4 regions of the Sphingomonas sp. LR55 genome follow, and region 1 is predicted to be linked to each of the others. Evidence: riboswitches for the same ligand, from Rfam matches in the RefSeq annotation. Region 1 holds a riboswitch; each other region holds the start of a gene.
What was found. A riboswitch is a leader RNA that binds a small molecule or an ion and turns the genes downstream of it on or off. The one in region 1 is predicted to bind cobalamin.
Positions count from the first base shown of each region.

Region 2: it holds a riboswitch for cobalamin, as region 1 does, so the genes downstream of both, QP181_RS11850 (TonB-dependent receptor plug domain-containing protein) here and QP181_RS05375 (HoxN/HupN/NixA family nickel/cobalt transporter) in region 1, are expected to answer to the same signal.
Region 3: it holds a riboswitch for cobalamin, as region 1 does, so the genes downstream of both, QP181_RS19580 (TonB-dependent receptor plug domain-containing protein) here and QP181_RS05375 (HoxN/HupN/NixA family nickel/cobalt transporter) in region 1, are expected to answer to the same signal.
Region 4: it holds a riboswitch for cobalamin, as region 1 does, so the genes downstream of both, QP181_RS06295 (DUF1636 domain-containing protein) here and QP181_RS05375 (HoxN/HupN/NixA family nickel/cobalt transporter) in region 1, are expected to answer to the same signal.

Region 1 covers NZ_JASPFO010000001.1:1,125,948-1,133,478, forward strand. Annotated here, with positions in the region: gene QP181_RS05375 (HoxN/HupN/NixA family nickel/cobalt transporter) at 1-927, opposite strand, end outside; cobalamin riboswitch at 1,110-1,327, opposite strand; gene QP181_RS05380 (PepSY-associated TM helix domain-containing protein) at 1,358-2,494, opposite strand; gene QP181_RS05385 (TonB-dependent receptor) at 2,494-4,521, opposite strand; gene QP181_RS05390 (hypothetical protein) at 4,643-5,143, opposite strand; gene QP181_RS05395 (catalase) at 5,325-7,391, shown strand.
Region 2 covers NZ_JASPFO010000001.1:2,488,003-2,495,533, reverse strand. Annotated here, with positions in the region: gene QP181_RS11870 (N-formylglutamate amidohydrolase) at 1-659, opposite strand, end outside; gene cpdR (cell cycle two-component system response regulator CpdR) at 795-1,172, shown strand; tRNA gene QP181_RS11860 (tRNA-Val) at 1,217-1,291, shown strand; gene QP181_RS11855 (TonB-dependent receptor) at 1,386-3,467, shown strand; cobalamin riboswitch at 3,787-3,984, shown strand; gene QP181_RS11850 (TonB-dependent receptor plug domain-containing protein) at 4,100-5,998, shown strand; partial or broken gene QP181_RS11845 (ABC transporter substrate-binding protein) at 5,995-6,594, shown strand; gene QP181_RS11840 (FecCD family ABC transporter permease) at 6,952-7,531, shown strand, end outside.
Region 3 covers NZ_JASPFO010000002.1:61,053-68,583, forward strand. Annotated here, with positions in the region: gene QP181_RS19555 (TonB-dependent siderophore receptor) at 1-804, shown strand, start outside; gene QP181_RS19560 (DJ-1/PfpI family protein) at 817-1,656, shown strand; gene QP181_RS19565 (TonB-dependent receptor) at 1,711-3,732, shown strand; gene QP181_RS19570 (PepSY-associated TM helix domain-containing protein) at 3,734-4,894, shown strand; gene QP181_RS19575 (ATP-binding cassette domain-containing protein) at 4,806-5,162, opposite strand; cobalamin riboswitch at 5,365-5,604, shown strand; gene QP181_RS19580 (TonB-dependent receptor plug domain-containing protein) at 5,773-6,402, shown strand; gene QP181_RS19585 (TonB-dependent receptor) at 6,474-7,531, shown strand, end outside.
Region 4 covers NZ_JASPFO010000001.1:1,335,898-1,343,428, forward strand. Annotated here, with positions in the region: gene cobS (adenosylcobinamide-GDP ribazoletransferase) at 1-474, opposite strand, end outside; gene QP181_RS06285 (histidine phosphatase family protein) at 471-1,028, opposite strand; gene cobT (nicotinate-nucleotide--dimethylbenzimidazole phosphoribosyltransferase) at 1,037-2,050, opposite strand; partial or broken gene QP181_RS06295 (DUF1636 domain-containing protein) at 2,047-2,452, opposite strand; cobalamin riboswitch at 2,625-2,820, opposite strand; gene cobO (cob(I)yrinic acid a,c-diamide adenosyltransferase) at 2,982-3,587, opposite strand; gene QP181_RS06305 (NAD(P)/FAD-dependent oxidoreductase) at 3,642-5,273, shown strand; gene QP181_RS06310 (peptidylprolyl isomerase) at 5,422-6,093, opposite strand; gene QP181_RS06315 (UBP-type zinc finger domain-containing protein) at 6,356-6,661, opposite strand; partial or broken gene QP181_RS06320 (FAD-dependent oxidoreductase) at 6,658-7,531, opposite strand, start outside.

The DNA.
Region 1 (7,531 bases):
TGCGGCTGCCAGATCCCAGATGCCGCCCGTCAGGCCGAGCTTTGCGCCAAGCAGCGCGAGCGTCTCGATCCCGCCGATCGCGATCGCGACGATCGCGGAGATCAGCGTGATCGTGATGTTGTAGTAGAGCTTGCGGATCGGCTTCACGAACGCCCATTCGTACGCGCCGAGCATGACGACGCCGTCCGCGGTGTCGACCAGCGCCATGCCGGTCGCGAACAGCACGGGGAGTACGAGGACGGTGCCGATCGAGAACCCGTCGGCGGCCTGGCTCGCGGACAGGCCGAGGATCGCGACCTCGGTGGCGGTGTCGAAGCCAAGGCCGAACAGAAAGCCGAGCGGGGCCATGTGCCAGCTGCGCGTGACGAGCCGAAACATCGGTCGGAACAGCCGCGCGAGCAGCCCGCGGTTGCCGAGCAGCAGGTCCAGGTCTTCCTCGACATAAATACCGCCGCTGCGGACATGACCGAAGGTGCGCCAAACCGAGCGCAATATGATCAGGTTCATCGCCGCGATCGTGAACAGGAACACGGCGGAGATGACGGTGGCGATGACGCCGCCAACCTGCTTGAATGCCTCGAACTGCGACAGCGCACTGGCGGTGAGCGCGATCGCGACGGCAGCGATCAGGACGATCCCCGAATGGCCGATCGCGAACCAGAAGCCGACCGCGATCGGGCGCTGGCCGTCCTGCATGAGTTTCCGCGTCACGTTGTCGATCGCGGCGATGTGGTCCGCATCGACCGCGTGCCTCAGGCCGAGGCCCCAGGCGAGTAGCGCCGTGCCGAGCATCAGCGGCTGCGCGTGGAACAGCGAGAACGCCCAGCACCACGCCGCGATGTTGGCCACGATCAGGCCAAAGAACATCCAGCCGATGCGTTTGCGTGTCGAACCCCGCGTCGGTCGCTCAATCGTCAAAGTCGTCATGCAATAACCCCGCAGCGTCCGACGAGGACGGGGGCCTGCCGCGAACGGCCGGGCCATGCGACGACCGGACGCCATGAGCGGCCGACGCACGACGCCGATGCGGCCCCCGCCACATGGTCGTCGCTCAGCCAGTGTCACGCAGGCGGCGTTCACCGTGCCTCGGTCACCCCCTGGACCGGGACAAGAGCGACCAGACGCCGGCAGGTCTCCTGGCTCGCGGGTCAAGGCTCGGCGCACCGCCTTCCCAGGCCTTTCGGCCCAGTGGCTGCCCTCGCGAAGAGGGCTCGTGCGCTTCGCTCGCCGCTTACAGTTGCAGGGACAGCCGCGGCATAGGACGGCGAACCGTCCGCACCGCATTCCCAATCAAGCCCTTCCGGGCACCGACGCGATCTAGCGAGCCACCGGTCGAACCGGCCGCTCTGACGTCGTGCTAGCCGGGTTCGTGCCGGGTGCCAATCGTCCTTTGCGGGTGCCGCCGTCGTTGCCAGCGCAGCACGCCGGTCACGAACAGCGCGATCGGGACGATCCCGGCGGCGAAGGCGAGGACGCGCCCCGCCAATCCGAACGCCTCGCCGCCGTGCAGCGGGTGGAGCCAGTTCATCACGACGTCGCCGCGTGTCTCGGCGAGGCCGTCGCGGGTCGCGAGGATGGCGCCGGTATAAGGATCGAGCCAGACGTTGGTGCGCGGAAAGCGGCGGCTTGGCTCGCCGTCCTGTGCGAGATTGATCCGCGTGGTGCCGGTCGGCGAGGCGGGGGTTTCGATCCAGGCGAGTGCGGCACCGGGAAAGCGGCGCTCGGCAACCGTGACCAGTCGGTCGACCGACACGGGCTCGCCCGGCGCGACAACCTTGAGCGCCGGCATGGGATAGAGCGGCGAGACACGTGTGATGACTGCCCGCGTCTGATCGGGGAGGTCGAGCATCACCCCGGTCGCGGTGACGACGAGCAGCAGGATTGCGCCGGCCAGGCCGATCAGCTTGTGCCAGTCGTACAGCCGGCGGATCGGAGCGGCGTCGCGCTTGAAGCGGAGCGCGCGCCACCAGCCGCCGGGGCGTGGCCACCACGCCCAGATCCCGCTGGCGATCATCAGCAGCATGACGATCCCGGCGATTCCCATGACGATGCCGCCGGGTTTCTCCAGGAGCAGCCGGTAATGCAGGTCGTAGATCCAGGTGACGATGGTATCGCCCCAGAAGCCGGTGCGGATCGTCGTCAGCCGGACCGGGTCGATCCACCCGAGCAACGGCGCGAAATCCCGGCCGGCGGTTTCCTTGGGCCGATAATATCGGACCGGGATCGCGCCGCCGTCCGTCGTGACTTCGATCCGCCATGCGCCGGTGCGATCCGGATGCTCGCGGTGGAGCGTGTCGACGACCGCCTGCCATGATACCGGCCGGGCGCCGTCCGGCACTGCGCGCAACGCCGGGCTGAACGCTGCGTCGATCTCCGGATAGAAGACGAGGATGCTGCCGGTCAGCCCGGCGAACGCGAACAGCGCGCCGATCGACAGCCCCAGCCAGAGGTGGATGCGCCGCACGATCACGCGCAGCGGCGGCCGGCGTGTCATCAGAGCGTCAACCGGACCGCGCCGAACAGCGATCGCGGATCGGCCGGTGCGTGGAGCCGCTGCGTACCGTCGTACCAGACATATTCGTAGCGCGCGTTCGCTAGGTTCTTGAGTTGCGCGGACAGCTCGATCCTCGGCGTCAGCTTGTAGGCCACCTCGGCGTTGAGCACGACGTAATCGCCGTAGCGGCCCTGCGTGTTGGCGGGGTCGAGTTCGTAGCTCGACTGGCCGTTACCCCATAAGGACAGCCGCACCTTCGGATCGGGGGTGACGTCGAGCCCGCCCGAGAAGACGTTCTGCGGGACGTGGTCGATCGCGTTGCCGGCCTGCGACGGGGTGGCCGGGTCGGGCGTGACGATCCGCGCGGTCTGGTGTGAATAGCTGCCCCAGAGCGCGACGGTGCGGACCGGCTTCAGGTCGAGCTGCAGATCGATGCCGCGCCGCCGCGTCCGGCCGAGATTGTCGACATCGCCCGACGGATCGTTCAGCCGCCGCTTCAGCTCGCCGCTCGCGGTCTGTTGCCACAGCGCGACGCGGGCTTCGAGCCAGCGGCCGCGGGTCAGCTTTATGCCCGCTTCATAGCCTTCGTTGATCGAGGGCGCGACGTCGGTGGTCCTTGGCGGCACCAGATAGGCACCCGAGCCTGCACCGATCTGGAACGTTCGCCCGTAATTGGCATAGGCGGTGACCCCGGTCACGGGCGTGATCGCGACGCTCAGCTTGGGCTGGCTGATCGTGCCGTAAGCGTTGATCGGAGCGGTGGTGCCCGCCAGGCGAATGGTGAAGTCGCCGGCGACGCGGTCGAGCCGCCATGCCGGCGTGATCTTGAGCCAGTCGGTCGGCTCGATCACCGCCTGGAGATAGCCGCCATAGACGGTCAGCCCGAAATCCTGGTCGCGCGTCTGGCGGCTGAGCGTACGGCGGTCGGTCAGCCAGCGCAGGCTTTTGTTGTCCTGCACCTGCACGTCGCCGCCCGCCTCGACCATCAGGCCGTGGAGAAAGTCGACCTGGGGATGGTAATGCAGCGCGGCGGTCGCGCCATATTGCCATTCCTCGGTCAGGCGCCGCTGCTGCGGGACGCTGGCCGAAAAGCGGACATAGCGATCGTCGTGGAGGCTGTTGGCATAGCCCTTGGCGCTGAACGCAAGCGTGTCGGCGAGGTCGGAATCGAGATGCAGGCTGTATTGGCCGATATTCCGCGTGCCGCCATCGGTGGCGGACACGGCGTAGGAGCGGGTGCGGTCGGTATAGGCGTCGGCGTCGGTCAGATAGCCGGGTTCTTCGGCGGTTGCGGTAGAATAGCGGACGATCGCCCCCAGGCGGGTCGAACCGAAATCATAGAACCATTTGCCCGCCAGGTTGAGGCGGTCGAGATCGGCATGGTCCCGATAGGCATCGGTCCGACGGTATCCGACCAAATAGTTCTGGCTGAACCCGCCGCGTTCGAGGCCGGCGGAGACCTGTCCGTCGACCGTTCCGAACGCGCCGCCGATCAGTCGCGCGTCGAGGTAGGTGCCGCCGATCCGCGTCAGGATGTTGGCGCTGCCGGCGATCGCGTTCAGCCCCCAGCGCGGATCGGCGGTGCCGCGGACCAGCTCGATCGCGGCGATGTCGAGCGGCGAGACCATGTCGATTCCGGTCATCCCGCCGGCATTGTCGTTGCTGGGAATGCCGTCGATCATTAGCTTGACCGCGTTGATCTCACCTTCGCCGTTGAACCCGCGGATCGAGAAGCGGCCCGAGGTGGTACCCTGGTTGAAGTCGGTCAGCACGACGCCGGGCAGCCGAGCGAACAGCTCCCAGGTGTTGTCGACCGACTGGCGCTGCGCGATGTCGCCGCCGAGGATGTCGACCGACGTCAGGATCGTCTCGGTCGATCGCGCCATGCTCCGCGCGGTGACGACGACCTCGCCGATCGTGAAGCGCGTGTCGGTATCGGTAGGGGTAGGGGCGGGGGTGGGGGCGGTTGTCTGAGCGACGGCGGGAGGTGCGACGAGGCCGGCGGGAATGGCGAGGACGACGGCCATCGCCGCCCCGAATGGAGGCGGAGTACGAAACATATGCAGGAGCCTTCGACAGGCGCGCGACCGTGACGATGCGCGCCGGCAAATGTGGCGAGCCGCGTCCCCTCGGGACGGGCGGCTCGTGTCAGAGAGTCGAGAGGGCGATCGGTGGGCCGCGTAAAGGTGGGCGCAGATAGGACGCGCGGGCTGGCACTAACCGGCGGACGGGGCGGACGCCGATCGCCATGACGAACGCGATCGCCGCCACCAGCAGGGTCGCGTCGACGCTCGCGAGCGCCTGCGCCGAGAGCCCCGAGAACGCGCAGGGCATCTCCATCTTGCCGTGATTGGTGGAAGGATCGTGCTCTGGCATGGCATGACCGGACATGACGTGATCGCCCATGACCATATTCGGCGACGCAGCCATCGATGTGCCGGTTGACGACGGGCCGGTTGTCGACGTCCCGATCATCGACGGGGCAGCCCTCGACGGAGCGACGCCCGAGCACAGGATGATCGCGACGCGGCCGCCTTCGCCGGAGATCATGTAGCCCGACGGCACCAGCAGCTTCATCGCCAGCGCCGCCACGCACAGCCATCCCATCAGCAGCGGGCGGGACAATATGAGGCGGCGCAAGGCGGACACCGCGTACCGGTAGACGGCATGCCCATTGCTGTCACTGTGACATCCTGTCCACGCGGCCGGGGGCGATCGGTGAGCCAATCGGCGCGGGCAATAGGTCAGGAATTCTTTCGCGTGCGTGGACCCAGGCCAGCGCAGCGTTCGTTAACCGCCCATAACTCCGACTGATAACCAAGGATTTGCAATGAGCGACCCCGCAGAGCGCAATCCCGGCAATGGTGGCGAAACCCATCAGCGCGCCGGCGGCGACGTGCCCGTGCTCACGACCAACCACGGCGTGCCCGTTTCCGACAACCAGAACAGCCTGAAGTCCGGCGCGCGTGGTCCCACGCTTCTCGAGGATTTCGTGCTGCGCGAGAAGATCTTCCACTTCGATCACGAGCGGATCCCCGAGCGGATCGTCCACGCGCGAGGCTCGGGTGCGCACGGTTATTTCGAGGCGACCGACGACATCTCCGACCTGACCAAGGCGGCGGTGTTCAAGAAGGGCACCAAGACCGAGCTGTTCACGCGTTTCTCGACGGTCGCCGGTGGCGCCGGTTCGGTCGACACGCCGCGCGACGTGCGTGGCTTCGCGGTCAAGTTCTACACGACCGAGGGCAATTGGGATCTCGTCGGCAACAACATCCCGGTGTTCTTTATCCAGGACGCGATCAAATTCCCCGACCTGATCCATTCGGTGAAGATGGAGGCCGACCGCGCCTATCCGCAGGCCGGCTCGGCGCATGACACGTTCTGGGACTGGGCGTCGCTGACCCCGGAATCGACGCATATGCAGATGTGGGCGATGTCCGATCGCACGCTGCCGCGCTCGTTGCGGATGATGGAAGGCTTCGGCGTCCACACCTTCCAGCTGGTCAACGAAGAGGGCAAGTCGAGCTTCGTGAAGTTCCACTGGAAGCCCAAGCTCGGTCTCCAGTCGACGATCTGGGACGAGACGCTCAAGCTTCAGGCCGCCGACAACGACTATCATCGTCGCGACCTGTGGGAAGCGATCGATACCGGCGACTTCCCCGAGTGGGAGCTGGGCATCCAGGTGTTCGACAAGGCATTCGCCGAGGCGCAGCCCTATGACGTGCTCGATTCGACGAAGCTGATCCCCGAGGAGGACGTCCCCGTCCGGATCATCGGCCGGATGGTGCTCGACCGGAACGTCGACAATTTCTTCGCGGAAACCGAGCAGGCTGCGTTCCTGCCGACCAACATCGTGCCGGGAATCGATTTCTCGAACGATCCGCTGCTCCAGGGACGGTTGTTCAGCTATCTCGATACGCAAAAATCGCGTCTCGGAACGACCAACTTCCACCAGATTCCGGTCAATGCACCACGCAACGACGCGCAGAATTTCCAGCGCGACGGGATGATGCAGACCAAGGTGCCGAAGGGGCGTGCGAACTACGAGCCGAACAGCCTGTCGGTCGTGGGCGAAGACGGTGGGCCACGCGAATCGCCGAACGGGTTCGTGACGACCACCAACCCGACCGGGGCGGACGAGCAGGGCGAGAAGCTGCGGATGCGCGCCGAACTGTTCGGTGATCATTACAGCCAGGCGCGGCTGTTCTGGGTGTCGGCGACGGACAACGAGAAGGCGCACGTCGCGTCGGCCTTTACGTTCGAACTGTCGAAGGTCGGCCTCGCGCACGTTCAGGAGCGCACCGTCGCCAACCTGCGGAACGTGGACGAAGAACTGGCATCGCGCATTGCCGAAGGTCTCGGGATCGACCTGCCGGCAGCTAACCCTGCCTTCCGCGAGCCGGTCGACATGAAGCCAAGCGACGCCCTGTCGATCCAGAAGTCGATGAAGGAGACGCTCGAGGGTCGTCAGGTCGGCATCTTGATCGCGGATGGCTCCGATGGCGCCGAGATCGATGCGGTCGTCAGCGCGGTCGAGGGAGCAGGCGGCAAGGCTGTGCTGGTCGCGCCGAAGGTCGGTGGCGCTAAGCTGGCCGATGGCAGCAAGAAGAAGGCGCACGGCCAGCTTGCTGGCAGCCCGTCGCAGATCTTCGACGCGGTCGCGGTGGTGCTCTCCGAGGACGGATGCAAGACGCTGCTCAAGGAAGGCGCCGCGGTTCAGTGGGTCATGGACGCATTCGGGCATCTGAAGGCGGTTGCAGCCAACGCCGCGTCGAAGCCGCTGCTCGACAAGGCTGGCGTCGAGCCGGATGCCGGTGTCGTTGATCTCGGCAAGATCGCGACGGCGGGCACGAAGCGCTACTGGGATCGCGAACCCAAGGTGCGCATGCTTGCCTGATCGCCAGCGGCAGAATTAGACTAGTGAACAAAGACCGGGGGTGCAGACGATGCGCCTCCGGTTTTTTAATCGATCTTTTCGGCAGTTACGACCATGCCGCTATGGTGGCGGAACCCTGCTTCGGATAAACCGGCAAGAAC
Region 2 (7,531 bases), 1.4 Mb from region 1:
TGGCGTTCGAGGATATGTCCACCCGCATAGGGCGTGTTGCGCGCGACCGAAAAGCCATGCGCTGTGCAGACCGTTTCGGCGCGGTCGACGAAGCGTGGCGCGGCGGCATGGCCGAACCGGTCGCCGAGCACGATCCGCGTTCCACCAGGGCCGAGCGGGGGCATCGAATGCACGTCGAGCAGCACCGCCACGCCGAACCGCGCATACGCCGCCTGCAACGCGGCTGCGACCGCTGCGTGATAGGGCCGGTGGTCGTCGACGATCCGCGCGGTCACTTCGGCATCGGTGAAGCGGCGCGCCCACAGGTCGCCGGCGCCCGAGACGCGGCGCGGCACCAAGCCAAGGCCGCTGCGCAATTTGGCGGACTGCTGCGCGGGCGGGATCGATCGCGCGCCTTCGTCGAGTTGGGCGTCGCGTTCGTCCTCACCGCGGTTGAGATCGATCCAGGCACGTGCGCGACGCTGGATGATCATCGCCTGATCCGTCCGCGCGCTCCGTGCCACCGCATCGACCAGCCGGTCCTCGAGCGGCAGCAGCGCCGCCAACGGCACGCGCAACGCGGTCTTGAGCGAGAGCGGATAGTCGCGTCCGGCATGGGGTACGGAGATCACGACCGGGCTGGTCGGCGGCGCGGTATCTTGGTGTTCGAAAGGGGGCAAGCGCTCGAAGGGGGCGATGACATGGCAAGCACGCTAGGGCGACGCGTCGGAACGGGCAATCGATCTGGAAATGTTAACCACTTTGCGCGTAGGGAAAGCGCGTCAATGTACGCGTGAAAACAGGACTTTAGATCGATGTTGCGAATTCTGCTGGCCGAGGACGATCAGGTCATGCGCGAATATCTGACGCGGGCGCTCGAGCGCTCTGGGTATGCCGTCACCGCCGTAGACCGCGGGACCGCGGCGATTCCGCTGCTCGAGACCGAGACGTTCGACCTGCTGCTCACCGATATCGTGATGCCCGAGATGGACGGGATCGAACTGGCGCAGAAAGCCGGCGAGATGTGCAAGGACCTGCGCGTGATGTTCATTACCGGCTTTGCGGCGGTCACCCTGAAGGCCGGGCGCGCGATGCCGCAGGCCCGCGTCCTGTCGAAGCCGTTTCACCTGCGCGACCTGGTCGCCGAGGTCGATCGGCTGTTCGAGATGGATAATGTCACCGGCATGCATTGAGCGCTTGCACCCCGCGATAAGCGCGGCTAGTGGAGCGCTCCGGCGGGCGTGTAGCTCAGTGGTAGAGCACTGTGTTGACATCGCAGGGGTCGCAAGTTCAATCCTTGCCACGCCCACCATAGAAAGCCCCGCTAACCTCCGGGTTAGCGGGGCTTTTTGCTGTCTGGGCGTTTCCGACCTTCCGGTATCGTGAAAAGCTGTCATGCGGCACGGATGATCCGCTTCTCGATTTTCGCCGCCGCTATCCTGTCATCCAGCGCCCTGCTGTCGCCTGGCGCCGTGCTTGCGCAGTCCGACGTGCCGCCGCCCGCCGCCGACAGTCCGGTCGAGATCGTCGTGACCGGGCGCGGATTGGCGGATGCGCCCGGCGACCGCGCCTATTCGATCGTCACGATCGAGCGCCACCGGATCCAGGCGAATGCGAGCAATCGGCTGGAGAGCGTGCTGGCCGACGTCGCCGGGTTGCAGCAGTTTCGCCGCTCGGATTCGCGCAGTGCCAACCCGACCAGCCAGGGGATTTCGCTACGCGGGATCGGCGGCAACGCCTCCAGTCGCGCGCTGCTGATCTTCGACGGCGTGCCGCAGGCGGATCCGTTCGGCGGCTGGGTCGCATTCCCGGCCTATGCGACGGGGCGGCTCGGGCGCATCCGCGTGACGCGCGGCGGTGGCAGCGGCTATCAGGGACCGGGCGCGCTGGCCGGGACGGTCGAACTGGAGAGCGCGACGCCTGACGACCTGACGCCGTTCCAGGGCAGCGTCGCCTATGGCAGCCGCGATTCGGTCGATGCGCAGGGCTCGGCGGCGCTGGTGCGCGGGTCGGGGTTCGCGACCGTGTCGGGGGCGTACGCGCGCGGGGACGGGTTTACGCCGACCGTCGCGGAGAGCCGCGGGATCGTCGATCGCGCCGCGCCGTACGAGCAGGCGTCGGGCGCATTGCGGACCGTCGTCGGGATCGGCGCGAAGACCGAATTGCAGATGAATGCGAGCGCGTTCACCGATCGGCGCGACCGGGGGAGCGACTTCACCGGTAACAAGAGCGAGGGGGCGGATGCGAGCATCCGGCTGATCGGGCGCGGGCGTTGGGGCTATTCTGCGCTGGCGTATCTGCAGACGCGCGCGTTCGCGAGCAGCTTCAACAGCATCAATGCCGCACGGACGACCGCGATCCAGTCGCTGAACCAGTATAATACGCCCGCCACCGGGCTTGGCGGGCGGATCGAGATCGCGCCGCCGCTGGGCGAGAGCATCACGCTCAGGCTGGGGGCGGATATCCGCGACGTGAGCGGCAAGACGCAGGAGCTCTATACGTTCGTCAACGCGGCGCCGACGCGGCGGCGGGAAGCTGGCGGGAGTACGACGACGACCGGCGTGTTCGCCGATGGAAGCCTCGCCGCGGGCGACTTTACGTTCAGCCTTGGCGGGCGGGTCGATTGGTGGTCGATCGATGGCGGCTATCTGACGGAACGGCCGCTCGCGACCGGCGCGGCGCTGACCAACCTGCGCTATGCAGACCGCGACGGCAGCGAGACGACTGGGCGGGCGGGCGTGGCGTACCAGCCGGTCGAGGCGATCACGCTGCGGGCCGCCGGCTATCGCGGATGGCGATTGCCGACGCTCAACGAACTGTACCGGCCGTTCCGTGTAGGCAATGATGCGACCGCGGCGAACGCCTTGCTATCGCCGGAGCGGCTGACCGGGGTCGAGGGAGGCGTCACGCTGACGCCGGCACCGGGCGTGAGCATCGCCGCGACCTATTTCTACAACCGGTTGAAGGACGCGATTGCCAACGTCACGACGACCAACCCGCCGCAGGTGCTGCCGGGGGTCGCCACCTACCGCGTCCGCCAGAACCTCGATGCGATCCGCGCGCATGGCTTCGAACTGGATGCGTCGTATCGACCGGGTCCGCTGGGCGTGCAAGCATCGTGGTCGCACACGAACTCGAAGGTCGAGGGTTCGGGGATCACCGCCGCTCTGGACGGATTGCGACCGGCGCAGACCCCGCGCGACCAGATGTCGGGGACGGTCGACTGGCGGCACGACTCGGCGGCGCTGTCGCTGACCGTGCGTCATGTCGGCCGGCAGTATGACGACGACCAGAATACGCGGGTGCTTGGGGCCGCGACGACGCTGGATGCCTATGCCGCGCTGCCGATCCTGCGCTCGCTTGTCGCCGAACTACGCGGGGAAAATCTATTCAACGAGCGCGTCGAGGCAGGGATCAGCGGCGCGAACATCGTCGAACGCGCAACGCCGCGGACGATCTGGGTAGGGCTGCGTTACGGCGGGCGGTGATATCCTCCCTACCAAGGAAAACGGAGACAGCGTGTTTCCCCGCGAAGGCGGGGACCCAGTCTGGGCTCCCGCCTTCGCGGGAGAACAAGGAAGGGTAAGCGACGTTCTGACCAATACGCCACCACCCCGGCGGAGGCCGGGGCCCAGTTGGCAAGGTCGTAGTAACGAAGGACCGCGCTCCGTTAGCGACGTTACCCAACTGGGCCCCGGCCTCCGCCGGGGTGGTGCGATAGACGGTGAGCCAGCTTTACCGCCAGCGCGTGCTATCGCGGGTCGATGCTCCTTATCCCCCGCGTTGACCCGTGTCTGGCGTGCGACTAATGCCACTCCCGTGAAGGGTTCCCGGCGACGGGATCAAAAGGGAAGTCGGTGCGCGGGAATCCGCAAGACCGGCGCTGTACCCGCAACTGTGACCGGATAGCGGCCACCCCGATATGCCACTGGGTTTCGACCTGGGAAGGCGGGGTGGGCGCGGCGACCCGGAAGCCAGGAGACCTGCCTCTCACGGTCGATCCACTGCGCGGGCGGGTGTCCGGCGCGGACGAGTGCTCCGGTCCAGCCGGGTTTCCTCGAGCGAGAGACGTCTGGCCGCCCCGCGAATGGTCGCAGGCGGTTTTGCTTAGGACGTACCCATGACGAAATTCTTCCTTCTGCTCGGCGCCGCGGCGATCGCAGCGCCCGCTTTCGCCCAGACCATCCCCGATCCCGACGCGCCCGAAGTCGTCGTCACCGCAACCCGCGCCGCGCAACCGCTGAGCGAGATCGGCCAGGCCGTCACCGTCATCGACCGCGCCGAGATCGAGCGCCGCCAGACCGTTGTCGTCTCCGATCTGCTCGCGACCACGCCGGGCGTGACGGTAACGCGCAACGGCACGGTCGGCGCGCTGACCAGCGTCCGTATCCGCGGTGCCGAGGCGGACCAGACGCTCGTCGTGATCGACGGCGTCCGCGTCAATGATCCGTCGTCGACCGGCGGCGGCTTCAACTTCGGCAATCTCCTGTCGAGCTCGGTCGAGCGGATCGAGGTGCTCCGCGGCCCGAACTCGGTGCCATGGGGCAGCCAGGCGATCGGCGGCGTCGTCAACATCATTACCGCGGCACCGACCGAAGGCGTGCAGGCGCGCGCCAACGCCGAGTACGGCTATGCCGACAGCCTGTTCGCGAGCGCGGGCGTCTCGGGCAAGACCGGGCCGGTGTCGGGATCGCTGACCGGCGGCTATCTCCGCACCGACGGCATTTCGTCCGCGGCCAGCGGCACCGAGCGCGACGGCTATCGCCAATATGGCGCGACCGGGCGCGTGGGCGTCGAGTTCGCACCGGGCATCGGCCTCGACCTGCGCGGCTATTTCGCCGACAGCCGCGTCGAGATCGATGGGTTTCCGGCTCCCGATTACGTGCTCGCCGACACGCCCGAAAATTCGAAGACGCGCGAGGCTTACGGTTACGCAGGGCTGCACGCGAACTTCGCCGACGGCCGGTTCAACAACCGCGTCGCGTTCACGATCGCCGACATCAACCGCGACAATTACGACCCGAGCTTTGGCAGCGATCCGACCTTCATCGGTCGCGGCCGCAGCGAACGCTACGAATACCAGGGCGACTTCCGCCCGCTCGACCAGGTCCGCGTGGTCGCGGGAGTCGAGCGCGAGAACAGCCGCTTCAATGACGGCTTCACCTTCGCGGATACCGGCATCACCAGCGTCTACGGCCAGCTGATCGTCAAGCCGCTCGATATCCTCACCATCACCGGCGGCGTCCGCAACGACGATCACGACGATTTTGGCAGCCACACCACATTCGGCGCGAACGCGGCGCTGGCGTTGCGCACCGGCACGACGATCCGCGCAAGCTATGGCGAAGGCTTCAAGGCACCGACCCTGTACCAGCTCTTCTCCGACTACGGGAATCGCGGCCTCGATCCGGAGACCGCGCGCAACTTCGACGTCGGGGTCGAGCAGGCGTTCCTCGCCAACCGGGTCCGCGCAGGCGTGACCTATTTCAACCGCCGTACGCGCAACCAGATCGACTTCCGCGATTGCAGCCCGGCGGAGCAGACGACCGCCGGTTCAATCTGCATCGACCGCCCGTTCGGCGTCTACGACAATATCGCCCGCGCCGAGGCGGACGGCGTCGAGTTCACCTTGGCGCTGCGCCCGGTCGACGCGCTGACGCTGACCGCGAACTACAGCTATATCGACACCGAGAACCGCTCGATCGGCAGCGATTTCGGCAACGATCTCGCGCGCCGTCCCAAGCAGACCGCGAGCGTCGACGCCGATTACCGGTTCGCGTTCGGGCTGTCGGTCGGCGGCACCGTGACGATGGTCGGCGACAGCTTCGACGACGCCGCCAACACCGTGCGGCTCGACGGCTATGCGCTGGCGGGCGTCCGCGCGGAAATGCCGATTACCGACCGGATCGCGCTGTACGGCCGCGTCGATAACCTCACCGACTCGCGGTACGAGACGATCGCGGGCTACGGCAATTACGGTCGCGCGGCGTATGGCGGCGTGCGGTTGCGGCTGAAGTGAGGCGCGGGGCGATCCTCCTCGCGCTCCTGCTCGGGGGCTGCGCGCAATCCCCCGGCGCGGGCGGCGGCGGCGGGATCGTCTCGACCAATCCGTGCGTGGATTCGGTGCTGGTCCGGATCCTGCCCGCATCGCGGATCGCCGGGATCAGCCACTATTCGCAGGACCCGGCGGCGACCTCGATCCCGCTTTCGGTAGCGCGCCGGTTTCGCGGCATCGCCGGGACCGCCGAGGAGGTGATCGCGCTCCACCCCGATCTCGTCATCGCCAGCACCTATACCCCGCCGGCGACCCAGGCGGCCTACGCGCGGGCCGGACTGAAGACGATGCTGCTCGGCATCCCGGACTCGATCGCGGAGAGCCAGGCACAGGTGAAGCAGATCGCCGACGCGGTCGGTGCACCCGCGGGTGGCGCACGGATCAACGCCGATATCGATCGCGCAGTCACCCGGTGGAGCCGCAAGGATGGTCCGTCGCCGAGCGCCTTGCTTTATATCAGCGGCGATCTCGCGACCGGGGGGAGCACGTTGCTGAACGAGATGATGACCCGCGTCGGCTTCCGCAACGCCGCGGCGAGCTACGGCCTGACGCATACCGGCACGCTGTCCGCGGAGACGATCGTGACGCAACCCCCGGCTATCGTGATCGCCCCCGAACGCGCCAGCCGCGGCACCGCGCTACGCCACCGGTTGTTGCCGCGTACACCGCAAGCCGTCTTCCCGCGCGTCCTGATCAACTGCGGCGGTCCGACCATTCCCCCGCACTCGAGCGCCTCGCCGCGATACGGGCGGCGCTGTGATGCGGCACGCATACCAGAACCACCCCGGCGAAGGCCGGGGCCCAATTGGAATGGCGGAAATAATGGAGCGCTGCACGCCGTCACGATCGTCCCCCAATTGGGCCCCGGCCTTCGCCGGGGTGGCGGCAGTCGCCGGTATGCTTGCGGTGAACCTGTGATGACCCGCACGCCCAAACTCATCACCCTCGGCGTCCTTGTCATCCTCCTGTTCGGCCTGTCGCTCGGCTGCGGGAAAGTCTGGGTGCCGTTCGACGCCTGGTTCTCGAGCGACCCGCGCTGGTGGATCATCCTCGAACTCCGCCTGCCACGCGCGGTACTCGGCCTCGTGCTCGGTGCCACGCTCGGGCTGTCGGGCGCGGTCCTGCAAGGCTATCTCCGCAACCCGCTCGCCGACCCCGCCGTCGTCGGCATATCGTCGGTCGCAGCACTCGGCGCGGTCGCCGCGATCATCTTCGGGGCCGGTTCGGGACCTGCCATCTTCGCCGCTGCAATGCTCGGCGCGGGCGGTGCGGTCGCGCTGCTCGCCGCGCTGACATGGCGATCGCCGAGCGCGATCACCTTCATCCTCGCCGGCACCGTGCTCGCCAGCCTCGCCGGCGCGCTGACCGCGTTCCTGATCTCGATCGCGCCCAACCCCTATGCGGTCGCCGAGGTGATCGACTGGATCATGGGCGCGCTGACCGATCGAGGCTGGGACGATATAAAGCTCGCGCTGCCGCCGATGCTGCTCGGCGGCG
Region 3 (7,531 bases), on a different contig from region 1:
TGGCTGCACCTCACCGGATCGCTTCGCTACACGCGGCTCAGGTTCCGCGAGGACCAGCAGGCGACAGACGAAACGTATCATCGGCTGTCGCCGCGGATCGGTGCGACGGTCGACGTCGTGCCGGGGGTAGCGCTCTATGCCGGTTATGCCACAGCCTTTCGTGGCGCGTTCGGCCTCATGAGCCGCTTTACGCCGCGGCCGGAAACGTCGCGCAACGTCGAAGGTGGCATCAAGCTTGCGGCGACCGGCATCGGCCTGTCGGGCACGCTGGCGGTGTACGAACAGACGCGCAACAACGTCGCGACGCCCGATCCCGATCCGGCCTTTCCGTTTTTCGCGGTGCAGACCGGGCAGCAGCGATCGCGCGGGATCGAGGCCGACCTGATCTGGGAACCGCGCCCGGCGTTCTCGATCATCGCGAACTACGCCTATACCGATGCTGCGGTCACCCGTGACACCAACACATCGCTGATCGACGACCGGTTGCCGCGCGTGCCGCGGCACAGCGGGCGTATCGCCGCACGGTATCGCGTCCTGGGCGGCGCGGCGAAGGGCCTGTCGCTGGGTGCGGGCGTCACCGCCTTCACCGCGCGCGAGATCACGCTGCCCAACAGCGTGTCCGTGCCGGGCTATGCGGCGATCGACGCGCAGGCATCCTATGACATCGGGCGGTTCACTGTGCAGGTGTCAACCGTCAACCTGGGCGGCGCGCGCAGCTTCGACACCTATCAGTATTTCGCCTTCCCGGTCGTGATGCCGACGCAGCCGCGCTCGGCGTTCGTCACGCTCAAGACGCGTCTCTGAAAGGATATGTCGATGACGAACATCGATCGCCGTACCGCTGCGCTGATGACGCTGCTCTCTCCGCTGGCGGCGGGTGCGGCCGGCGCACAGACGGCGTCCGCCAGGCTTAAACCTGCGCCGATGGCGCCGCCCATGAACCACGCGATGCCCGGCAACAGCGGCGACGGCATCCACTGGATAGGCGACGAACAGATCGCGATGCTCATGTACCCCGGCATGACCGTCATGGACCTGATCGGGCCACAGTCGATGTTCGCATCGATGATGGGCGCCAAGGTCATGCTGGTCGCGAAAACGCTCGAACCGGTGACCAGCGACGCGGGCGTGACAATCACGCCGCACGCCACCTTCGACACCCGTTCGCGGGACTTGACGGTGCTGTTCGCGCCGGGCGGCACCGACGGGACGATCGCTGCGGCTCGGGATCCCGCGACCATTGCATTCATGGCCGATCGCGGTGCCCGCGCGAGATACGTCACCAGCGTCTGCTCGGGCTCGCTGATCCTCGGCAAGGCCGGATCGCTGAAGGGGTACAAGGCCACCTCGCACTGGTCGTGCCGCAACGCGCTGGCGGGTTTCGGCGCGATCCCGACCGACGCGCGTGTCGTGCGCGACCGCAACCGCATCACCGGCGCGGGAGTGACGTCGGGGCTCGATTTCGGGCCGACGATGATCGCCGAACTGCGCGACCGGACCTACGCCGAATGCACCCAGCTGATGAGCGAATATGATCCGCAGCCACTCTTCAACGCCGGCACGCTCAAGACCGCGCGTCCCGAGGTGAAGGCGCCGATGATCGAACTGATCGCCGGATTCAGGAAACAGGCCGAGGCCCTCGCCGCCAACGGCTGAATCCGCAGATCGACGAAGTAACGAATTAAGGGGAAGACTGAAGTGAAGACGATAATGCTCACTGTGCCAGGCCTGATGTTGGGTCTGGCGCTCGCCTATCCCGCCACCGCACAGACGGATACCGCAAGGACGGCCGCGACGGGGCCGGTAGAGGGCGATACGCGCTTCACCATCGGCGATATCGTCGTGACCGCGCCCAGCATGGCGCGCTCGACCGAGAATGTGCTGACGTCGGTCGACGTACTCGGCGGCAACATCGTCCAGCGCCAGTCGGTCGACAACACCTGGGAGCTGTTCGCGCGGCTGCCGGGTGTCGTGCTGACCGACTTTAACCAGGGCACCACCTCGGGCCGCTTCTCGATCCGCGGCTTCAATGGCGAAGGCGAGATCAACGCGGTCAAGCTGCTGATCGACGGCGTCCCGACCAACGACAATGCCGGCGGCATGACCGGGATCGACATGGTCTCGCCGCTCGACATCGCCGGGATCGAACTGGTCCGCGGCACCTCCGATCCGCGCTGGGGCCTGCATAATATCGCGGGCAACGCGAACATCCTGACGCGGATCGGTGGTAGCTACCTCGACGCGCGGGCCATCGCGGGCGCGTTCGGGACGATCGACGGTCAGGTCTCCGCGGGTCTGGAACGCGGCCAGTTTAGCCAGAACTACCTGGTCAGCTACCGACGCACCGATGCGTTTCGCGACCATGCCGATCTCGACCGGCTCAATCTCGCGGCCAAATGGTTCTACGACTTCGGATCGACGCGGCTCGGCGCGATCGTCCGCCATTCGAACGCGACCGCCGAGGAGCCAGGCTACCTGACCGATGCCGATGCCTATACGAACCGACGACGCTCCTACGCGGTTTCGGAAACCGATGGCGGCAAGCGTCGGCTCGGACAGTACAGCGTGCACCTCGATTCCGACCTCACCGGCGATCTCGCGCTCAGTGCCAAGGGCTATGCCAACGCTTTGCGCGACGACCGCTACGTCCGCTTCTCGGCGAACGTCGCGCAACAACGCCGGTTGACCCAGGAATGGCAATATGGCGGCACGCTCGCGCTGCATTACCACGCCAGCGACGCGCTGATGATCGAGGCGGGCGGCGACGTGCAGGTGCAGGACAACAAGAGTCTGCGCTGGCTGACCAACCGGCGTATCCTCACCAACCAGACGCGAGACCAGAAATTCAGCCTAACCGTGTACGGCGGGTATCTGCAGGCGGTGATCGAACCGACCGACTGGCTGAAGATCACGCCCGCATGGCGGCTTGACCGGGTCGAGGGGGATTTCACCAACCGGCTCGCTGGCACGACCGCGCCGATCAACGATTACGGCACGATCAGCCAGCCCAAGCTGAGCGTCGCGATCGTGCCCGTGCACGGCGTCACGGTGTACGGCAATTACGGCCGGACCTTCCAGATCGGTGCCGGCTCAGGTGCGTATCTGGTGGCGCCCCGCGTCGTCGATGTCGCGGCGTCGATCAACGAAGGGTTCGAGGGCGGCGTGAAACTGACGCGCGGTCGCTGGCTGGAAGCGCGCGTCGCGCTGTGGCAGCAGACCGCGAGTGGCGAACTGAAGCGTCGTCTGAACGATCCATCGGGCGATTTCGACAATCTCGGCAAGACGCGTCGGCGGGGCGTCGATTTCCAAATTGACGTGAAGCCGGTGCGCAGCGTTGCGCTCTGGGGCAGTTATTCGCACCAGACCGCACGGATCGTGACGCCCGATCCGGCGACGCCGTCGCAGGCGGGCAACGCGATCGACCATGTACCGCAGAACGTCTTCTCGGGCGGGCTGGACCTAACCCCGGATCCGAAGCTGCGCGTATCGTTCTGGGGTAACGGACAGTCAAGCTATGAGTTGAACCCGGCGAACACGCAGGGGCGCTATGGCGACTATGTCGTGCTGAACGCGGAACTCGCCTACAAGGTGACACCGCAGCTCGAACTGTCGGCGCAACTGAAGAACCTCGCGAACGATCATTACGAATATGTCTGGTACGACGGCACGCAGCGGCTTCACGCGCCGGCAGACCCGCGCTCGCTGTTCGGCGCAGTGCGGTTGAGCTTCTAAAATGGCGACGCGTCCTTCGCTGCGCGTGACGATGCGGCGCGTCCACCTGTGGCTCGGGCTGACGATCGGCGTGCTGTTCGCGTTTGCCGGGCTGACCGGCAGTCTACTGGTGTTCTATCCGGAAATCGACGCTGCGCTCAGCCCGGCGCTGCGCGCGGTGCCGACGGGAGCACGCCCGGCGTCGTGGCAGGCGGTGATCGATACGCTTCACCGCGAGCATCCGTCGCGCACTGGCGCGTGGCGGATCGAGGTGACGGGGGAGGGCGGCGCTATCCCTGTCCGGTACTACACACCGAAGGAAACGACAGGACGCGCCTTCGCGCCGCTGCTCGCCTGGGTCGACCCGGAGCGTCTGACGACGATCCGCACCGGCTTCTGGGGTGATACGCTGGTCACCTGGATCTACGATCTTCACTACCGCCTGTTGCTGGAGCAGCCCGGCGGGATCGCGATGGGGATTGCCGGGATCGTCATGCTAGTACTGCTGGCGAGCGGCTTGTGGGCGTGGTGGCCGCGATCAGGGGGCTGGTGGCGGGCGCTGCGGTTCAAAACGCGCGCCGTGCCGATCCGGCGACTATACGACTGGCACAAGCTGGCCGGCCTTTCCGGACTGATCCTGTTGCTGGTGGTGACCGCGACGGGGGTGATGCTCGACCTGCCCGACCAGACCCGGCCGATCATCTCCAGCGTCTCGCCGCTTTACCAGACACCCAAGCCGGCCGTGATGCCCGGAAGCACCCGATTGACCATCGACGCGCTCATCATGCGTGCACGTCGGCGCTTTCTCGACGGTGCGCTTGCCTGGATCGAAACGCCGCCCACTCCCTCAGGGGCGGTCCGTATCAATCTCGCCCGCCCCGGCGAGCCGAGCCGACGCTTCCCGCGCACCAATGTCTGGTTCGATCCCCATGATGGTCGCATCCTTGCCGTGCGTGACGGCCGTGCGGAGAGTGGCGGCGACACGGTGCTGAACTGGCTCCACCCGCTGCATGGCGGTGAGGCGTTCGGGCTCACCGGTCGGCTGCTCGCGCTGGTCGCGGGTATACTGCCCATGATCCTGTTCACGACCGGTTTTATGCGCTGGTCGCGGCGCCGCGACTATTCGGAGCGTCGGACTTTGGCGAAGTTCGCAGGGCCGAACGAACGGCCGCGAGGCATATGACAGTGATGTTCGCGTAGGCAATGCGTCGGCGTGCCGCGTCAGCGTCCGCACCTGGATCGATGCCGCAGACTGCGATCTGTCCTGCATCGGCACGCACAAAGCCGAGCAAAGCGGACAAGGTGGTCGATTTGCCCGCTCCGTTGCCACCCAACAATGCCGTGATGCTGCTGGCGGGAACATCGAGCGATAGACCGTCGAGAACGCGATGGTTGCCATAGGCAACCGCCAGTTCGTGGATAGCAATAGGGTTACCGTTATTATCGGGCATAAGCCTCAATCTAGCTGCGACATGATATAGCGTATCATACGATGTTGTTGCCGCGTTGCAACAGGAGCGTTCCGTCCGCTATTGGAAAAGCAGGTTGCGCTAGAGGACGCCGCCTGGACGCTAGACCGTGACGTTCGGTTATGGCGATTGCTCAAGAGCATTGATCGGGATACATCGGCGCCGCTGAACTGCTTTTGAAGCAGGCTGGCATGATCGCGTCGGTGTCCTGAGAGGGACTTAATAGGGAACGCGGTGAGGGTGGTTCGCCGCCTGAATCCGAGGCTGTCCCTGCAACTGTAAGCGGCGAGCGCGATGCATATCGCTTCTTCCTTCATAGGAAGGGGCAGCCACTGGGCCGGACGTAAGTCACGAAGGCCTGGGAAGGCCGTGCATCGTGTGATGACCCGTGAGCCAGGAGACCTGCCGGCGTCTGGTCGCTCTTGCCGGGCCCAGGGGGTGGCCGCGGCACGGTACTCCGTCGAGCGACGACGTGTGCGGTGGGGACCGTACGGGCATGCGTGCCGGTCGCGATGGCGTCCGCATGGCGCGGATGTCGGCCGTTCGCGGGAGGTCCCTGCCGGGTTCGCTCGACGCCCCGGGGATTACCGTAATGCCATTCCTATTGTTTCGACTCGCGGTCGCGGGGGCTTTCCTGTCGCCTGTTTTTGCAGCGCCGCTCAATGCGCAGTCTTTGCCTGCCTCCGACAATGAAGACATCCTAGTTGTCGGCCAGCATGCCCGCGACACGCTCACCACTCCAAACGCGACTGGCAGCCGCCTGGGCCTTACGCCGCTCGAGACCCCCGCGACGATCTCGGTCATCGATGGCACCACGATCCGCGCACGTGGCGACCTCTCGGTGATCGACGCGACAAGCCGTGCGCCGGGCATCAGCAACGCCGGCAACCCCGGCAACGGTGGCACCGCGCTCGCCGCACGGGGCTTCAGCGGTCAGGGATCCATGCTCCAGCTCATCGACGGCATCAGGCTGTTCCCGGCTGCGGGCACGATCACCTTTCCGACCGATCCGTGGATGGTCGAACGGATCGACATCCTGAGTGGCCCGGCCTCGGTGCTCTACGGCCAAGGCGCGCTGGGCGGCGCGGTGAATGTCCTGATGCGCAAACCCAATACGCAGCGGACGCACGTGGAGGGCGAGATCGGCTATGGCTCGCAGGACAGCTTCCATGTGGCAGCTGGCGCAGGGGGCCGATCACCGAGCGCCTCTCGTACCGCATAGATGGCAGCTATCGCCGATCGGACGGCTATGTCGATCGCGGCCAGTCGCGCAGCTATGCAGTCTCGGGCACATTGCGCTGGGCACCGACCGACACGCTCGTCGCCACCGCGCGTGACGATTATGGCGACCAGAAGCCGATGCGCTATTTCGGCACGCCGCTGATCGAAGGACGGCTCGACGACCGCATCGGGGAGCGAAACTACAACACACGCGATGGCTTTATCCGCTACCGCGACAACCGTACCAGCCTGCAGGTCGACTGGACGCCGAGCGATGCGGTCACCGTCAGCAACCAGGCCTATCGTCTCACCTCCAAACGCTCCTGGCTCAATCTCGAAACCTATTGCTGGATCGCCGCGGACGGCGTCTGCGCCAACGGCAGCGGCAACACCGGCACACCGGGGCGCATCCTGCGCACCGACATGACCGGCATCGTCCACGATCAGACGCAATGGGGCGATCAGGGCAGCGTGACGCTCAGGACAGGCATCGCCGATGGCGTCAGCAACTACTTTGTCGTGGGCTTTGACGTCAACCTCATCAAACTCACCTACTCCCACAACTTCGGTTCGGACCCCCAGGTTTCGGAGGTCGATCCTTTAGCGTTCGATCCAGGTCTGATCGTCGACACGCAGGGGATCGCACCGCGCTATCGTACGCGCACCACCGAATATGCGGTCTTTGCCGAGGACCGGCTGAAACTCGGCACGCATGTCTCGATCGTCGGTGGCGTGCGCTACGAGCACGACAAGATCCGCCGCTGGTCGATCGACTATCCAGGCGGCGTCAGCACCGAGACGTTCGCGCTCGACAAGCGGCTGCATAACGTGACCTGGCGGGTCGGTAGCGTCTATCAGCCGATCCCGACGGTGTCGCTCTATGCGCAGTATGCCACCGGCGTGGACCCACTGGGGACGCTGACCACCTATTCGACCGGGCAGGTTCAGTTCAGCAACGCGGTCGGCGACCAAGTTGAGGTCGGCGCCAAGGCGGTGTTCCTCGACGGTCGCGGCACCGCCACCCTCGCCGCCTATCGCATAGTCAAGAAACGCCTGCTGGCACAGTTGACCCCGACGAGCCCGGTCGAGCAGGTCGGCCAGCGATCTGCCAAGGGGATCGAGGCCGCGGT
Region 4 (7,531 bases), 210 kb from region 1:
CCCGCCGGGCCGCAGCGGCGGCAACAGTCTCGCCCAGACGAGCGGTCCCATCCTTGCCGCGCACGGCACGAGGATCAGCGTCCAGCCCATCCCCGCCGCGTGGAGCAATACCAGCTTGGCCAGCACCTGACCGACGATCGCGACGACGCCGAAGCTCCCGATATGCGGATCGGCCATCACCGTGAGCAGCCGCGTCCGATCGCCATGCGCCGCGCCCAACCCATCCGCGAGGTCGGCGAGCCCGTCGAGATGCAGCGCCCCCGTCACTGCGATCCAAGCCAGCAACGCAGCGCAGGCCCCCGTCCAAGGATCGACCAGCGTACCCAGCCAGCCGGCCGCCGCGACGATCAGGCCGATCGCGAGACCGACGACAGGGTAGCACCGGATTGCTGCCGCGAAATCCTCTGCCTCGACGTCGACGCGCGGCATCGGCAGCCGGGTCAGGAAGCCGAACGCGACGATCAGCCGTTTCATGTCGCCAGCCCGACGATCTGCACGGTCCGCGTCGGGCCCGGCCAGATGCGCAGCGAGACCAGCGCGGCATAGGGCAAGTCGAACGCCCAGATCTGCCGTCGATCGAACCCGCACAAGTCCGCGAGCGCCGCCCGGATCGCACCGCCATGCGTCACCACGAGTGTCGAGACCTGGGGCATCTCGGCCAACGCCTGCGCTACCCGGTCCTGCAGCGCGGACCAGCGCTCTCCATCAGGCGGGGGAGACGCATCGGGATCGTCGTAGAATGCGGCGAGCTCGACACGATCGATTGCCGCCGAGGCCAGCCCGTCCCATGCCCCGAAATCGAGTTCGCGCCAGCGTGGGTCGACCTCGACCGCAACGCCTCGCGGTTCACCGATCGCCGCCGCACAGGCGCGTGCGCGGATCAGATCGGGGGCCTTGATCCGTTCGATCGCAAGACTCTCGGCGCGTGCCATACAGGCGGCAATCCCTCCCTCGGTCACCGGGTCGTCGGTCCGTCCGAGCATTCGCCCCGCCACTTCAAGCGCCCCGTGCCGCATCAGGTGCAGCATGTACGCACTCACGCAGCCGAAACGCCCGCCTCGGCGAACGTCGCCATCTCTGCATGCGCGGCCAGAGCGGCCCGGACGAGCAACGTCGCCGTCGCAGCACCGCTCGCCTCGCCCAGCCGCATCCCGAGCGAGAGCAACGGCTCGAGCCCCATTCGCTCGAGCAAAAGATGATGCCCCGGCTCGGCCGAGACATGTCCGGCAAGGCAATGCGCGAGAATGTCGGGACACGCCGCAGCCAAGGGCGCGACCGCCGCACAGCAGATGAACCCGTCGAGCATCACCGGCACGCCCGCCAGTCGCGCGGCAACCACCGCGCCTGCGATCGCCGCCAACTCGCGCCCACCGAGCCGCCGCAAGATCTCGAACGGCGTGCTCAGCGCGTCCCGGTGCAGCGCGACCCCGGCTTCGACCACCGCGATCTTCCGCGCGATGCCCTCATCGTCGACCCCCGTGCCCGGCCCGACCCACTCGCTCGCCGACCCGCCGAAGCTCGCCAGACACAGCGCCGCGGCGGTCGTCGAATTGCCGATCCCCATTTCGCCGAGTACAATCAGGTCCGGCGCATCTGTGACCGCCGCCGCGCCCGCGTTCAACGCGGCAAGGCATTCGTCCTCCGACATCGCCGGGGCTTGCGTGAAATCCGCCGTCGGTCGGTCGAGATCGAGCGATACGATCTTCAGCTCAAGGCCCGCCGCCCGCGACAGCGCGTTGATCGCCGCGCCGCCATGCTCGAAATTGGCGACCATCTGCGCGGTGACCGAGGCCGGAAACGCACTCACACCTCGCGCGACGACGCCGTGGTTGCCCGCGAATACCACCGCGCTCCCGCGATCGAGCCGGGGCAGCGGGTTACCCTGCCAGCCGGCCATGAACACCGCTATATCCTCCAGCCGCCCCAGCGAGCCCGGCGGCTTGGTCAGTTCGCCTTGTCGGGCGATCGCCGCGGATCGCGCCGCCGCGTCCGCCTGCGGCAAGCCGCGCAAGGCCGCCAGAAACCCGGCGGGCGTCGCGAACGCGGTCATTCGACGACGAAGCCTTCGGGCGGGGTGCGGGTAATGAAATGTCCCTTCACGCCCTGCGGCCATTGCTTGAACGGCACCTGCCCGAACGCGCTCTCGCCGTAGAGCCTCGCGTAATCGAGGATCGCGCGCGGCGTCTTCGGTCGGCTCGAACCGGCCGAGCACATAGCTGACCTTGGCGGGTGCGCGCAGGTGGATCGTGCAGAAATCCTGGCATGCGAACAAGCACGGCATCTCCTGCACCGCGACGTCGGCATAGGCCGGGTCGCTCTGCTGCACCGTCTTCAGCGCCTGCACGAGCCGCGCGCCGCCGCGCTGGCCCTGCTCGTCGTCGCGCGCATCGGCCGAATGGCGGCACGTGTTGCACGCGACCACCGCGACGCCGTCTTCGACCGGCTTCAGCATGTCCGTTCCCGGACGATCACAGAACGATTTATACTAGGCATAGGAACCCCTTCGGACAGTCGATCCCGCACCGCGCAAAGGGCGAAAGGCGCACGCCTCCAGCCTCCGCGCGACGCGAAGCGATGTCGTCGCTCGGGGTGTTACCCGTCCGTTCGGCGCACCCTGGCCGGACGAAAGACGACCGCGACGGGCAGGTCTCCTGGCTCGCGGGTCAACGCCGTCCGCGCCGCCTTCTCGGGAGTATCCCAATGGCATGAGGCACGATGGCTCGCCGCGTACAGTTGCAGGGGCAGCCGGGTGTTTCCCGTTCCCATTTTCATTTCCCTAAGCGTTGCCGCCTCGGAAAAACCTGTCGCAGGCCGAGCGATACGCGTACGATCGACCGTAGACAAGCAGCCTCTAATCCTCCCCTGACAGGGGAGGTGGCAGCCCGTTTGGGCTGACGGAGGGGTGACCCGCCGTCGTGATCGCAATACCCCTCCGTCTGGCAAGCGCCAGCCACCTCCCCTGCAAGGGGAGGATCAAGAAATCAGAACTCCACCCCCGCCTGTGCCTTCACGCCCGACCGGAACGGATGCTTTACCTGCGTCATCTCGGTCACCAGATCCGCCAGCTCGATCAACGCATCCGGCGCATTCCGACCTGTCACCACGACATGCGTCATCTCCGGCTTTGCCGCCAACACAGCGAGCACCTCGTCGACCGGCAGATAGTCATACCGCAGCACGATGTTCAGCTCATCCGCGACCACCATCGCATAGGATGAATCGGCAATCATCCGCTTGACCTCGTCCCAAGCCTCGCGCGCCACCGCGATGTCGCGCGCACGATCCTGAGTATCCCAGGTGAACCCCTCCCCCATCGGCTTGAATTCGCACAGGTCCGGGAACGCGTCGAAGATCGCCTTCTCGCCGGTCGCCATCGCGCCCTTGACGAACTGCACCACGCCGACCTTGCGCCCATGCCCGATCATCCGCACCGCCATGCCGAACGCGGCGGTCGACTTGCCCTTGCCCTTGCCGGTGTGGACGATGATCAGCCCCTTCTCGATCCTCTTGCTCGCGACGATCCGGTCGTGGACTTCCTTGCGCTTGGCGCTCTTGGCATTTTGCTCGTCGTCGGTCCGCATGATCATGTCCTCTTTTGCTTCCGATGGCGGATCGCGCCGCGCGGCGCTAGAGGACCGAGCATGCTCCGCATCACCGATCTCAAGCTCCCGCTCAACCACGCCGACGAAGCGCTCCCCGCCGCGATCCGCGATCGCCTGCGCGTCACCCCGCGCGACCTGATCCGCTACACGATCGCGAGACGCGCGCACGATGCGCGCGACAAGATGGACATCCAGCTCGTCTATTCGGTCGACGTCACGCTGAAGAACGAGGACACGGTGCTCCAGCGCTTCCGGAAGGATCGCCACGTCCAGCGTACCCCGGACACGGGGTATCGCTTCGTCACCAAGGGCGGCCCGAGCTATACCGGCCCGCGCCCCGTGGTCGTCGGCGCAGGCCCATGCGGCCTGTTTGCCGGGCTCATCCTCGCGCAGATGGGGTTCCGCCCGATCATCCTCGACCGGGGGAAAGTCGTCCGCGAGCGCACCAAGGATACCTGGGGCCTATGGCGCAAGAGCGTCCTCAACCCCGAATCCAACGTCCAGTTCGGCGAGGGCGGCGCCGGCACCTTCTCCGACGGCAAGCTCTGGAGCCAGATCAAGGATCCGCGCCATCTCGGCCGGAAGGTCCTGACCGAGTTCGTGAAGGCCGGCGCGCCGCCCGAGATCCTCACCGAAGCGCATCCGCACATCGGCACCTTCCGCCTCGTCACGATGGTCGAGAGCATGCGCGAGACGATCGAGGCACTCGGCGGCGAATATCGCTTCTCGACGCGCGTCGACGGTCTCGACATCGTCGAGGAGGCCGGCACCCGCCAACTCCGCGGCCTCCATCTCAGCACAGGCGACTATCTCGAAGCCAACCACGTCGTCTTCGCAGTCGGCCACAGCGCGCGCGACACGTTCGAGATGCTCCATGCCAAAGGTGTTCACGTCGAGGCCAAGCCGTTCTCGATCGGCGTCCGCATCGAACACCCCCAGTCCTGGATTGACGAAGCCCGGTTCGGGCCATGCGCCGGCCATCCCGATCTCGGCGCGGCGGCGTACAGCCTGTCGCATCACTGCAAGAACGGCCGCACCGTGTACAGCTTCTGCATGTGCCCAGGCGGCACCGTCGTCGCCGCGACCTCCGAGGAAGGCCGCGTGGCGACCAACGGCATGAGCCAATATTCGCGCAACGAACGCAACGCGAACTCGGGGATCGTCATCGGCATCGACCCCGAGCGCGACTATCCCGGCCACCCGCTCGCCGGGATCGAACTCCAACGCCACTGGGAATCGCGCGCCTATGTCGCCGGCGGCTCGAACTACAAGGCGCCCGCGCAACGCATTGGCGACCTGCTCGCAGGGCGTGCGTCGACCGCGCTGGGCTCGGTGATCCCGTCGTACAAACCGGGCGTGCATATGACGGATTTGTCGGAATGCCTGCCGGAGTTCGCGATCACCGCGTTGCGCGAGGCATTGCCGGCGTTCGGCCGCGAGATTCCTGGCTATGATCATCCCGATGCGGTGTTGACGGGGGTGGAGACGCGGACCTCGTCGCCGGTTCGGATTACGCGCGGTGATAATTTCGTGAGCCTCAACACCGCGGGATTGTTTCCGGCAGGCGAAGGCGCCGGCTATGCAGGGGGCATCCTTTCCGCCGCAGTCGACGGGATCAAGGTCGCGGAAGCGGTAGCGCTCAGCCTGACTGCGGGACCCTCCGTCCTGTAAGTAAAAGCTTGTTTCCCCGCGAAGGCGGGGATCCAGTCTGGGCTCCCGCCTTCGCGGGAGAACAAGGAAGGACGTGGTACCGTACGACCATCGTCGGCACGTGTTCGAAGGGGATAGGCGCCGAAACTAGTCTGGGGCGACGGATACATCACTTCTTCCGATCAGGCCCCGTCTCGATCAACCACGCGCGCGGCAACCCCGTCGGCTTCGCCACTCCGTCGAGCCGTCGCGCACTCACCAGCGCCACGCGCTTCAGGATCATCTGGTCCTTGAACGCGTCCATCCCGCCCCCGGTCGGCTTGGCGAGAATGCGCTTCACCACGTCCATTCCCGCGACGACGTGTCCGAACGCCGCATAGCCAGGATAGCCCGCTCGGGCGTCCATCGCCGGTGCCGGACCGACTGTGATGAAGAAATTCCCGCCAGCCGACGCCGGCGTCATGCCGCGCGCCATCGAGATCGTCGCGTCGAGATGCTTGATCCCGGTCATTGCCGTGGTCTCGAGGGGGAATGGCGGCAGGATCCGCCGCGCGTCGGTGCGGATGCCCGCCTGGATGAAGCCGAGCTTCGGCGCGGATTTCTGGCGGCTCGCACGGTAGAAGTCGGTGCCATCGAAGCGTCCATCATCGACATAGGCGAGGAAATTCGCGGTCGTCTTCGGCGCGTGGCGCGCGTCGAGCGCCAGCAGGATTGGCCCCTCCGACGTGACGATGCGGACGCGTACGATGCCGGGTTTCGGTCCTGCGCGGTTCGGCTTTTGGGCAGATCCCGCCGTAGCGAGCGCCGCAACGGCCATTAGCCCCATCATCACACGCCGCATGTTCGACTACTCACGCCTTTACCGATGAAGGTCGGCTAGCGGTCGGGGTCGGGCGAAGCAAGCGAGGGTGATCAACGGTATGGTTGGATCGACGATCGGTGCCGCGCTGAGCACCACCACCCCGGCGGAGGCCGGGGACCAATTGGGGGACGGCAACAACAAAGGATCGCCCGCCTTTACTGCGGCTTTGCCGATTGGGCCCGGCCTCCGCCGGGGTGGTGGTACACGTGGTTGAACCGACGCAAACGAAGCCTACCCCTCTTCAAACATACCGCGGGATAGGCCCCCATTGCGGCGTCTGGTCGGGCAGGTCGACCATCGACTCGTCCACGAAACACCAGCCCCAGCCCTCCGGCGGGTCATAGCCCTCGATGATCGGATGCCGCGTCGCATGAAAGTGCGCGGTCGCGTGGCGGTGTGGCGAATCGTCGCAGCAGCCGACATGCCCGCATGCCCGACACAGCCGCAGATGGACCCATTCGCTGCCGATCCGAAGGCAATCCTCGCACCCCTTGGCGCTCGGCGTGACCGACCGGATCGTCTCCATATGCGTGCAGCCGTAACTCATGACGCCTCTCGTTCGGCCATGTCGGCCAGCGCGACATGAACCTGCGCGACCACCGCCGCACCCTCGCCGACCGCCGCCGCGACGCGCTTGGTCGAGCCAGCGCACACGTCGCCGATCGCGAACACGCGCGCGGCTCGTCTGTAACGCGAGGGCAGCCTTGCCAGTGACGATGAACCCCTTGTCGTCGGTATCGACGCATCCTTGCAGCCATCCGGCATTAGGGTCGGCGCCGATGAACAGGAACAGGTGACGCATCGCGCACTGTTTGGTCGAGCCGTCTGTTTGGCGGAACATTGCCCCCATGAGCCCGGTCGCGCGGTCGCCTTCGAGACCGATAATCTCGGTGCCGACATGCAGGGTGACATTGGGCAGCGCCGCGATCCGGTCGATCAGGTATTTCGACATCGTCGCCGCCAGCGGCCGTCGTACGATCAGGTGAAGATGTTTCACGCGAGGCGCGAGAAATACCACCGCCTGCCCGGCCGAGTTGCCGCCGCCGACCAGCGCGACATCCTCGCCTTCGCACAATCGTGCTTCGATCGGCGACGCCCAATAGGAGACGCCCGCGCCCTCGAACATCGCCAGACCGGGAATGTTGGGGCGACGATAGCGCGCGCCCGAGGCCACGATCACCGTCCGCGACCGGACCCGCGTATCATCCGGCAGCGCGAGCACCAGCGGATCGTCCGCCGGCCGCGCGTCGTCGCAGTCGAGCCGCGCGACCTCCAGCGGCACCGCGATCTCCGCGCCGAACTTCAGCGCCTGGTTGAACGCGCGGCCCGCCAGCGCCTGCCCTGAAATGCCGGTCGGAAACCCCAGGTAATTCTCGATCCGCGCGGACGCCCCCGCCTGCCCGCCAATCGCGCGCTC